One region of the Eubacterium sp. AB3007 genome, then DNA from elsewhere that is predicted to be linked to it. Evidence: riboswitches for the same ligand, from Rfam matches in the RefSeq annotation. Region 1 holds a riboswitch; the other holds the start of a gene.

Region 1 (5,048 bases):
ACTGTCTTCTGGCGAAGAAGGGCACAAAGCAAGGCGAGATCAGGGAGATCTTTTCCCACGAGATGGCTATTCTTCAGTGTCAGGACTACCTGAAGAATTTTGCGGGAGTGAAGGTGACGGTGTGCAGCAACACCGCAGAAGCGGCAGAACGCGTGGCTAGTTCGCAGCGCCGTGATGTGGCTGCCCTGGCTTCCTATGAGTGTACGGAACTCTACGACTTGGTGTGCCTGGAGGATTCTGTACAGGATAGCGAAAACAACTACACCAGGTTCATTTGTATTAGCAAGGATCTGGAGATCTACCCGGGGGCCAACAAGACCTCGATGATGCTGTCCGTGGCACATCGTCCGGGGGCGCTGTACAATGTGCTTTCCAGTTTCAATGCGCTGGGGATCAACATTTCCAAACTGGAGTCAAGGCCCATCGGCAGTCGGGATTTTGTGTACCGCTTCTATTTTGATATCGATGCGGAGGCGTACTCAGAAAAGTTTATTCGTCTGATGAACCAGATCCAGGAACTGTCTGCGGAGTTCCGTTATCTTGGAAGCTACAGCGAGGTATGACATGGAATTGAAGGACTACAGAGCTGAGATCGACAGGATCGACAGGGAGATCGTCTCACTGTTTCAGCAGCGCATGCGGACCTGCGAAGGGATCGCCAGATACAAGCAGGCAAACAACCTGCCCGTGATGGATACTGGCCGGGAACTGGAGAAGATCGATCAGGTCAGGGGACTTGTTGATAAGGATATGGAAAAATATATAGAATTGTTATATAATGTAATTATGAAGATGAGCCGAGCTCATCAGAAGGAAATCGTGTAGAACTAACTTAGGAGGAGAACATGGCTAAGTATGGTCTGATCGGGGAACACCTTTCCCACAGTTATTCCCCGATGATCCATAAGATGTTCGGGGATTATGAGTATGATCTGCTGGAAGTGACGGAAGAGGAACTGCCCTCCCTGTTGCATTCCGAGGAGTACCAGGGGTTTAATGTGACGATACCGTACAAGACCATCGTATCGGGGATGTGTGACGAGATCAGCAATACCGCACACAGGATCGGAGCGGTGAACACAGTGGTGAAGCGGGAGGATGGCACGCTGTACGGCTGCAACACCGATTATCTGGGATTTCGCTATCTGATGGAGAAGAACAAGATCTACCCCGGTGGTCAGAAGTGTCTGATCTTCGGAAGCGGAGGAGCGTCCAGGACGATCCAGTGTGTGCTGGAGGATCTCGGTGCCAAGGAGATCGTCGTCATCTCCCGCAACACAGAGGAGAACTACAACAACATCGGCCGTCACCACGATGCTACGATCCTGGTCAACGCGACACCGGTGGGCATGTACCCGGACAACCTGCGGAAGCTGGTGGATCTGGGGCAGTTCGACGAACTGAAGGGCGTTGTGGATGTGATCTACAATCCGGCGCGGACGCTTCTGATCCTGGACGCAGAGGCTCGGGGGATCCCCTGTGCCAGCGGCCTTGACATGCTGGTCGCGCAAGCCTGGGAGTCAAGCGAGCTCTTCCAGGGGACGGACATTGACAAGGACGAGATACTGGAGGTAGCAGAAGCCTTGCGGGCGGAGATGCAGAACATGATCCTGATCGGTATGCCGGGAGCCGGCAAGACCATGCTGGGACGTAAGATGGCCAAGGCCCAGGGAAGGGAATTCCTGGACGTGGACGACATGGTGGAAGAACGGGAAGGCATGTCGGTTGCAGAGATCTTTGCCCAGAAGGGGGAGGCCTACTTCCGGAAGATCGAGACAGAGGAACTGGAGAAGGCCTGCAAGCGGACCGGCGTGGTGATCGCCACCGGTGGTGGTGTGGTGAAGACCAAGCGTAACTACAACATTATCCGCCAGAACGGACGGGTGGTCTGGATCAAGCGGGATCTGGACAAGCTGGAGACAGACGGAAGACCGCTCTCCATCTCCACACCGGTGCAGCAGCTGTACGACGAGCGGAAGGATCTCTACGAGTCGTGGAGCGACTATTTTATCGATAATAACCAGGAGATGAAATGATGCGTGTCATGGTCATCAACGGTCCCAATCTGAATATGCTCGGGATTCGGGAACCGGAAATCTACGGGAGCAAGACCTACGAGGATCTGATCCATTACATGGAAGGGGCTGCAGAGGCGCTGGACGTGGAGATCGTGGAGTTCTACCAGTCCAACCACGAGGGGGATCTGGTCGATGCAATCCAACGGGCCTACAGCACTTGCGACGGGATTGTGATCAACCCGGGGGCCTACACTCACACCAGCATCGCGCTTTTGGATGCGGTGAAGACAGTAGGACTTCCCGTGGTGGAGGTGCACATCTCCGACCCGGACAAACGGGAGACGTTCCGCAAGCGGTCGTATATCCGCAGAGCCTGCATCGCCACGGTGAAGGGCATGGGGCTGGATGGGTATATCGAGGCACTGAAGATATTGACAAGACATCAATAATATGATATAAATAGTGATGTTTGTTTCAATTTTTGTGTTCTCTCGCAAGAGAGCTAAGAGGGAAACAGGTGAAAGTCCTGTGCGTTCCCGACGCTGTAATTGATTTGGGTCCTTCACTATGCCAATGGCTTTGTCTGCTGTGAAGGCGAGGGGCCGTATCGTCATGAGCCAGAAGACCTGCACAAAGATTATTTATATATGTAGCGGATGACTATATGTATAGATCGAGAGAGGACACACCTTGGCATAATGAAGGTACTGGCTTAGGCAGGCGAGTCCGATGTTTACGTAATGTTGCTTACAGGAAATCTGTGTGATCGAACGGTTTTATATGGGCCTCCGTTGCATATGAGATGCAAAGGAGGTTTTTAATTGAAGAAAATCGGAAGTAGACTGACAGTAATCATGTTGTCTGTCATGTTGGTGGTGACCATGATGGTGCCATCGGTCTCGTTTGCGGCAGATGGCAGTGAGACAGAAGGGATACAGGAAGCCACTGCGGCACCGGCGCAGGTGCTGGAGGATGGTACGTATAGTGCGGTGGCCACCACGGACAGCGGAATGTTCAAGTTTTCAAAATGTACCCTGTATGTGCAGGATGGTATTATGAGTGCGGTGCTGTCCCTCTCAGGGAGCGGGTTCAACCGCCTGTACCTTGGATCGGCCAAGAAAGCAGCGTCTGCAAATGCAGACGATCTTCTTTACTATGCTGATGAGGATGGGCATTTCACATTCTGGCCTGTACCGGTGCGGGCGCTGGACGAAGAGATCCAGGTCGCGGCGCATGCCTATAGAGACGGCAGAGATACCTGGTATGATCACAAGGTGACCATCAAATCTGCAGGATTGAGCAAGGTGAGTGATGGCATACAGCGTCCTTCTAAGAAACTGGAAGCAGCAAAATACATCCAGCAGCATTACGTTGCGGAAGGGATCTTTGCGGACGAGGGCGATGCTACGCTGTCGGGAGATGGCTATCTGGTATCTGCTTACAACGACAAGGGCGAGAAGGTAGAGGCCTTGAAGCTTAAGCAGCCGGAGAATGGCATCTTCAAAAGCGGATGGACGTTCTCGGATGAGACGCTGTTTGGTGGCGCAAAGTCCTCGGGCAGCAGTTTCTCTCTGGAAGAACTCAAGGAAGACACCAAGGTAGAGGCAACTCTGTCTCTGTATAAGCCGACCGAAAAGGACGAGGCGATCGATGCTGGGACTGCGGAGCCTCTGGCCTCACAGGCGTTCACCCTGTATCTGTCCGCCAGCCCGGCAGAGTCCGCGGCGAGCATCCAGGCAGTGGATGTGCGCACCGGTGAAGTCGTGACCGAGGGCGTAGAGATCAAGGTCACCTGGAAGATTTCCAGAAAAAAGACCGGAGAAGTGAAACCGGATCAGGATGGAAAATACAAGTTGACGCCCGGGACCAAGTATACGGTTAAGGCGACGACGACTGCGGCCTCTGGGTATTATACAGGAAACCAGGTAGAAGGCCGCAGCTATACAGGCAGCTTTGTGCCGAAGACAGTGAGTGAGACCTACGAGATCCCCGTTGTCCCGGAGAAGGACTGTAAGGACCTGATGACGGTCAAGATCATCGATGAGGAGACTGGGGAACCAGTTCCCCAGGCAGAGCTCAAAGTCTCTGTAGGCAAGATAAATGATATTCAGCCAGAGGATGGCAAGTACAGTGTCTGGCACGGCGTCTACACCAACTGTTCGGTGACGGCAGATGGCTATCTGGCCCAGACGGCACGTGTCATTCCGGATCAGCGCGATTACGAGGCCGTGGTGGCGATCCGCAAACCTAGGACCTACCGCGTCAAGCCCCTGTGTGAGGTTCCCTTAGGGTATCCTGAGATGAAGAACAAGACTGTTCAGGCCTTCTTCGATGGGAATGCGGACAGCCCCATGGAAGCCGAGGAGGATGGGGCATATGTGCTGAAGGAGAAAGAACGAGTACAGTTCGTCGTTCAGTCGGAGAACTATTTGGAATGTAAGTGGTTCTATACGGCAGGAAACAAAGATCCGGAGATCCTTGATGTGACCACTACCCCGGCTAGCAAACCCAGCGCGACGAACAAGACACTCCTTGAGATGAAGATCCAGGAAGCAGAGGAGGAACTGGCGCTGATGAAAGAAGGCAAAGAGCCGGGCCAGTTTGAAGAGGGAACCATCGCAGAGATCCAGAGCATCATTGATGAGTACAAGGAGATCGCCCAAGGAACCGAGGTCGATAAGGCCACACCGGGAGATGCAGAGAAAAAGCTACGCAAGGCGTTTGATACCGCGTATGATGAGAAGGAAGTTCCGGAAACCGCCAAGGTCACGGTATTCGCGCACATGGAGCCGAACCAGCCGCCAAAGAAAATGGAACTGGAGCTCACCAATGAGAGCGGTGCCGGCTACGGAAAGGATAGGGTGTCCGGAGCGAAGAACCGCGTCACCATGGTAGATGCTATGGTGGCGGCTCATCGTGAGCTCTATGAAGATTTTGACGAAGCCAACCTCTATACGGATGAGAAGGGCCACACGGCACATAAGTATTTCTCAGAGGGACTCAATGGCATGCTCAGTCCGGTAGGAAAAC
Region 2 (5,048 bases), 1.0 Mb from region 1:
CAGGTGGTGTTCGACAAGTTCGCCCTGATGCTCCGGGATTTTGACTATGAGATCACCGGTGAGCGGGTGGATGGCGACACGGCGGAAGTGGATGTGGCCATCACCACGTACGACTATCAGGGCATGCTGAAGAAGATCCTGAGCAAGATGTCCGGCAAGGCCATCAGCATGGCCATGTCTTATGACAGCAAGGATGCACTGGTGGAGGACCTGAAGGAAGACTTTGTCGAGCGGCTGGGGCCGGCTCTGGACAAAGCAAAGAAACAGGGGAAGGACAAGAGGACAGACGTGACGGTATCGCTGACAAAGGACGGAGATACCTGGAAGATCGATGAGCTGAACGATTCCACGGTGAACGCGCTGACCGGCGGCCTCATGTACGAGGTGGCAGGACTGGCGGATCTGCTGAATCTGTAAAGAAAAGAGAGTGGGGAGGCGCCCGGGCAAGGGCCTCGTCCAGGGAAAGGCAGGGGGAAACATGGCTGCAAAGAAACACAACGCAACACGATGGGTCATGGTGCTTGACCCGAATCGATTTGATATCTACGGGGCGTATCTGGAAGCGCGGAATTTCTCCGTGACGCTGCCGCAGGCGCAGGAGATGGGACGGGACGATATCGTCTACATCGCAGTGCTGGGCGGCGAGGGACTGCTTCGGTACAAGTGTCTGGTCACCGCGGTCCACACACAGGAGAGCGAGGTGGACCTGGAGTTTCTGTACCGGTATGACAGGGTGGAGATCAGCCTGAAGGAGCTGGTAGAGGCGGGGCTTCCCAGGGGGAAGGCGTTGTCCCGGATCTCCGGCAAGGTGCAGAACACCGTGGAGCGCTGGGAGTCGGTGGACAAAACCATGGCCAGTGTCAGCGGGCAGGTGGCACCGGATCTTCCCAGGGACCACTGGTCGCTGGATCGGCCGGCGCTGTTGGAGTACGGCTGGGAAATCACGACCGATCGCTGTGTGACGCTCTACACCGAGGAGTCCTTCCTGCTGGAGGAGGATGCGCTGATGCCGGAAGAGGTGGAGCCTTTCTTTGGGGTGAAGGAACAGAATTACGGAGTGATCCGGCAGATCTGGATCCTTTGCGAGGATCAGCTCTATAGCGCGGAGATAGCCCGTGAGAAGAAGCGCGCCCGTATCACCTGGGGGGAGGAACTGGCGGTGGCGCTGGCTGAACGTTATAACGAGTTCGGCCCCTGTGAGAACGCCAAATTCTATATCATGCCACGGCCCATGCTGGAGCACATCCTCGGCGGGAGGCCGCTGCCGAATGAGGATGTATACTATATGGTGATCGACGGGGAGTGACCGCCGGGGTCTGTTTCGGCACAAAAAAAAGAATGATCACCATTCTTATTGAACAAAAAAGGGAAGTACCGACATGTTCTGATTTTGTCCAAAGCCTTATATGTGAACCCCTCACTACTTCCGAGGGGGAATACCTTCCACTTTGACACAAATCCTTGACTTCTACGATAGCCTGGACCAGACAACACATCGGTACTTCATCTTATTCCGTTTTCTCTCTTCACAGTCTTAGGACTCACCCTCCTTCTCTCTCCACATCCTCTCGGATGTAGCTTATTCGCAAGCGATCTCTAAACTCATATACCTTCATCTATGTTCGCCCTGATGTCAATGGATCTGCATCATGTGGCGCTGTTTACTCTATCGCTTTATCTGGCTAAATAATACATCGAATTTTCAGAAAAGTCAAGCGTTTTTCGGCAGATATATTGTATACTTTCGATGGCGCAGCAAAAGCTTTGTGCCCGCCGCCGTATGATTGACGTTGCTTCAGATTCCAACTATAATGAAAATAAGGCTTGTATTGAAGGAGGAAGGCTTTGGCTGAGAGAGAAAGAGAAGAAGGGTCGGCGGTGCGTACCCTGCGGTTCGCGGGCGCATTCACCGCTTGGGTCATCGGCAGCGGGTTTGCAACGGGTCAGGAGATCCTGCAATTCGTCACCAGCTATGGATACCAGAGTTTCCTGGTGTTGCTGGTGCTGCTGATCGGCTTCACGGTCATGGGGTTTACCCTGACCACCGTGGCGTTTGACCACCGGGCCATTACGACTGAATGCGTTGGGGCGCCGGATGCCGGGACTACCCAGGGCGGCCAGGCGCGTGGGGCTGCCTTCCGCCACTACCATTACTTCTGTGGTAGGCGGCTGGGAGCGGCTTACAACTGGGTCGTGCCTTGCGTGCAGGTGATCCCATTCAGCATCCTGCTTTCCGGAGCCGGGGCGACGCTGGAGGAGTATTATGGTCTTCCACACACTGCCGGCGTGCTGATCATGGCGGCGCTGGTGCTGCTCACGTACTTCGGGGGGTTTGAGAGGCTCACCAGCGTGGTGGCATTGATCGGTCCGGTGATCATCTTGTTCACGCTGGTGGTGGGTACGGTGACCATCCTGCGGGACTATGGGAACTTTGGCGATGTGGCGCAGTGGCAGGGGGCGCTAGCCGGGAAACAGAACACCAACTGGTGGCTTGCCAGCGCGATCCTCTACGTGTCCCTGAACTTTGTGTGCGGCAGTGTGTACTACACGGAGCTGGGAATGTCGGCCCGGTCCCGGCGCGAAGTATACCTGGGTACAGGCCTGGGGGTGCTGGCCCTGGTAGCCATCGTCGCCATCACCAGTACGGCGATCCTGCTGAATGCGGGAAACGTGGCAGCGCTGGATATTCCTACGCTCTACCTCGCCGTGCGGATCTCGCCGGTGCTTGGTGCGTTCTTCTCCGTGACGCTGGCGCTGGGGATCTACTCCTCCGCGGCGACAGCACTCTTTGTCATCGTGAAGACGGTGTCCGGCAATGTAGCTGTGGTTGCTGCCCACAGGAACCTGACTGCGGTGATCGCCACCGTCATTGCGACCACCATCGGGATCTTCAACTTCGGCAACCTTATCAGCGTATTCTATCCGCTGATGGGACTCATGGGGATCGTGTTTACTGCCTGCGTGTTCTGGCGCTGTGCACAAAGCCTTGCTTGCGCGGCCGGCCGCCACGGGTTGCCTGAAATTCCCCGTTGAATCCGAAACTGATCAGGTGTATACTGGATATGTAGTTGAATAGTCATGCTCTATCATGGCCTCGCAGGCGTATGGCGGCGGGGCTGAGGGAACCGGGTGGGAATCCCGGGCATATCACGGTGCTGTGAGTATAGGAGTCGCTTCCCATGGCGAAAGCCGGTCATTGGGGAAACCTGAGAAGGCGGGAGGCGGTGTGGGCTGAGGAAGGCCCGGCTGTACGAGCCAGAAGACCTATGATGGGAGATGGGTTTGAAAGATACGAGAAATAACGGTCGTAGCAGTGTTGCTGCGGCTTTTTTTCATTCTCTCGGAGGTAGAGCGGTGAAGGTAAGAAAGGAGTCCCAATGAACGTTAACTGGTTTAAGAATCCCGACAATGTAGTCTATGCCACCTGCGAGCAGTTTGCCGACAACTTTGGGAAGGAGACAGGCATCCCCGACCTGAAGAAGAAACTGGAGGCTTTTCATAATGACCCGGAGGCTACCGAGGAGAACCTGAAGGGCATGAAACGCACCTACCTGAAGCTGCTGGTCCCAAACAAGGTGTTCGACGAGAAGATCGACATGGGAGACAGCGTGTGGGTGTACATGGGAGAGAACTACGAGGCGTACTGCATCTACTGGCCGGAGGAGTAAGGCGTGATGTGAAAACGCGTCAGAAGTTTTGTCACGCCTGGAATTTCCTTCGTTTTGTTGGGGTGGTCCATTCTGAAGGAATGGCAAAAAAATATTCTTTGGAAGAAAAATCCTAATATTTGGAATATCCGAGCGGTTGGATTCCTTCAGATTACCTGAAACAAGCCATCTGAAGGAATATTTTTTTTGCTTTCCTTCAGAATACCCGAATTGAATTCTCCCAAGGAAAATGTTGAAGTGTGAGAAGGCAAGGGTTTGTTTTCTATCCACCGGTTTCCAGGAGAGGACTGCAGTCGGGTGGATTAGACTTGTCTACACTCTGGAACTGCCTCATTTTGAGACAGCACCTTTTTCGTGGAGGAAATCTACTTGCTGATATAGACTTTGCAGACCAGATTTGATACAATAAACGAATAGACTATAAGTAAACGAGGTGAGTATATTGACTGGTGCAGAAGCTATGGTGAAATGCCTGGAGGCAGAAGGGATCACCACCATCTACGGGTATCCGGGAGTGGCGATCGCGCCGTTCTACGACGGGCTCTATGATTCTTCGATCGAGCATGTACTGGTTAGGGAAGAACAGTCAGCGGGACACGCGGCCAGCGGATGGGCCAGGGTCTCCCGCAAGCCGGCGGTCTGTGTGACGACATCCGGTCCCGGGGCGACCAACCTGATCACGGCTCTGGCCACCTGCTATGCGGACAGTATTCCGGTGGTAGCCATCACGGGACAGGTTTCCAGCGATCTTCTGGGAAGGGATGTGTTCCAGGAAGCCGATATCACAGGCGCTACGGAGTCTTTCACCAAGTACCGTTACCTGGTGAAGAACGTGAACGACATCCCGCGTATCTTTAAGGAGGCATTCTATATCGCCTCCACTGGCAGGAAGGGACCAGTGCTGATCGATGTGCCCATCGACATCCAGATGGCGCCCCTGAAGAGGGAGTTCAACTACGAGGAGATCGAGGTGAGTATCCGCGGGTACAAGCCCCCCGGAAACAAGGGCAACAAACAGCAGATGCGGAAGGTCATCGCGGCCATCAACAAAGCCACCCGTCCACTGCTTTGTGCAGGAGGCGGCGTCATCCTGGGGGATGGCGAGGAGCAGGTGAGGGCTTTCTGTGAGAAATACAGCATCCCGCTGGTGCACACCATGATGGGGATGGGCGTGATGCCGAAGAAGCATCCGCTCTATTTCGGCATGCTGGGAAACAACGGCAAGCCATACGCGAACAAGGCGGTGGTAAACAGCGACCTGCTGATCATCGTGGGGGCGCGTATTGCGGATCGGGCAGTGGCCAAGCCCGGTAATCTGGAGCGCCAGGCGAAGATCATCCACATCGACATCGATACGGCGGAGATCGGCAAGCGGCTGGG

The links. Region 1 has a riboswitch for cobalamin ahead of P156_RS0104450 (hypothetical protein). Riboswitches for the same ligand answer to the same signal wherever they lie in the genome.
Region 2: another riboswitch for cobalamin. It lies ahead of P156_RS0108955 (hypothetical protein); the one in region 1 lies ahead of P156_RS0104450 (hypothetical protein).

Annotation. Positions count from the first base shown of each region.
Region 1 covers NZ_JIAD01000001.1:883,781-888,828, reverse strand. The annotation lists gene P156_RS0104470 (prephenate dehydratase domain-containing protein) at 1-563, shown strand, start outside; gene P156_RS0104465 (chorismate mutase) at 565-825, shown strand; gene P156_RS11565 (shikimate kinase) at 846-2,036, shown strand; gene aroQ (type II 3-dehydroquinate dehydratase) at 2,036-2,467, shown strand; cobalamin riboswitch at 2,485-2,667, shown strand; gene P156_RS0104450 (hypothetical protein) at 2,840-5,048, shown strand, end outside.
Region 2 covers NZ_JIAD01000001.1:1,886,840-1,891,887, forward strand. The annotation lists gene P156_RS0108935 (hypothetical protein) at 1-417, shown strand, start outside; gene P156_RS0108940 (hypothetical protein) at 479-1,306, shown strand; gene P156_RS12280 (hypothetical protein) at 1,846-3,033, shown strand; cobalamin riboswitch at 3,070-3,287, shown strand; gene P156_RS0108955 (hypothetical protein) at 3,378-3,668, shown strand; gene ilvB (biosynthetic-type acetolactate synthase large subunit) at 4,111-5,048, shown strand, end outside.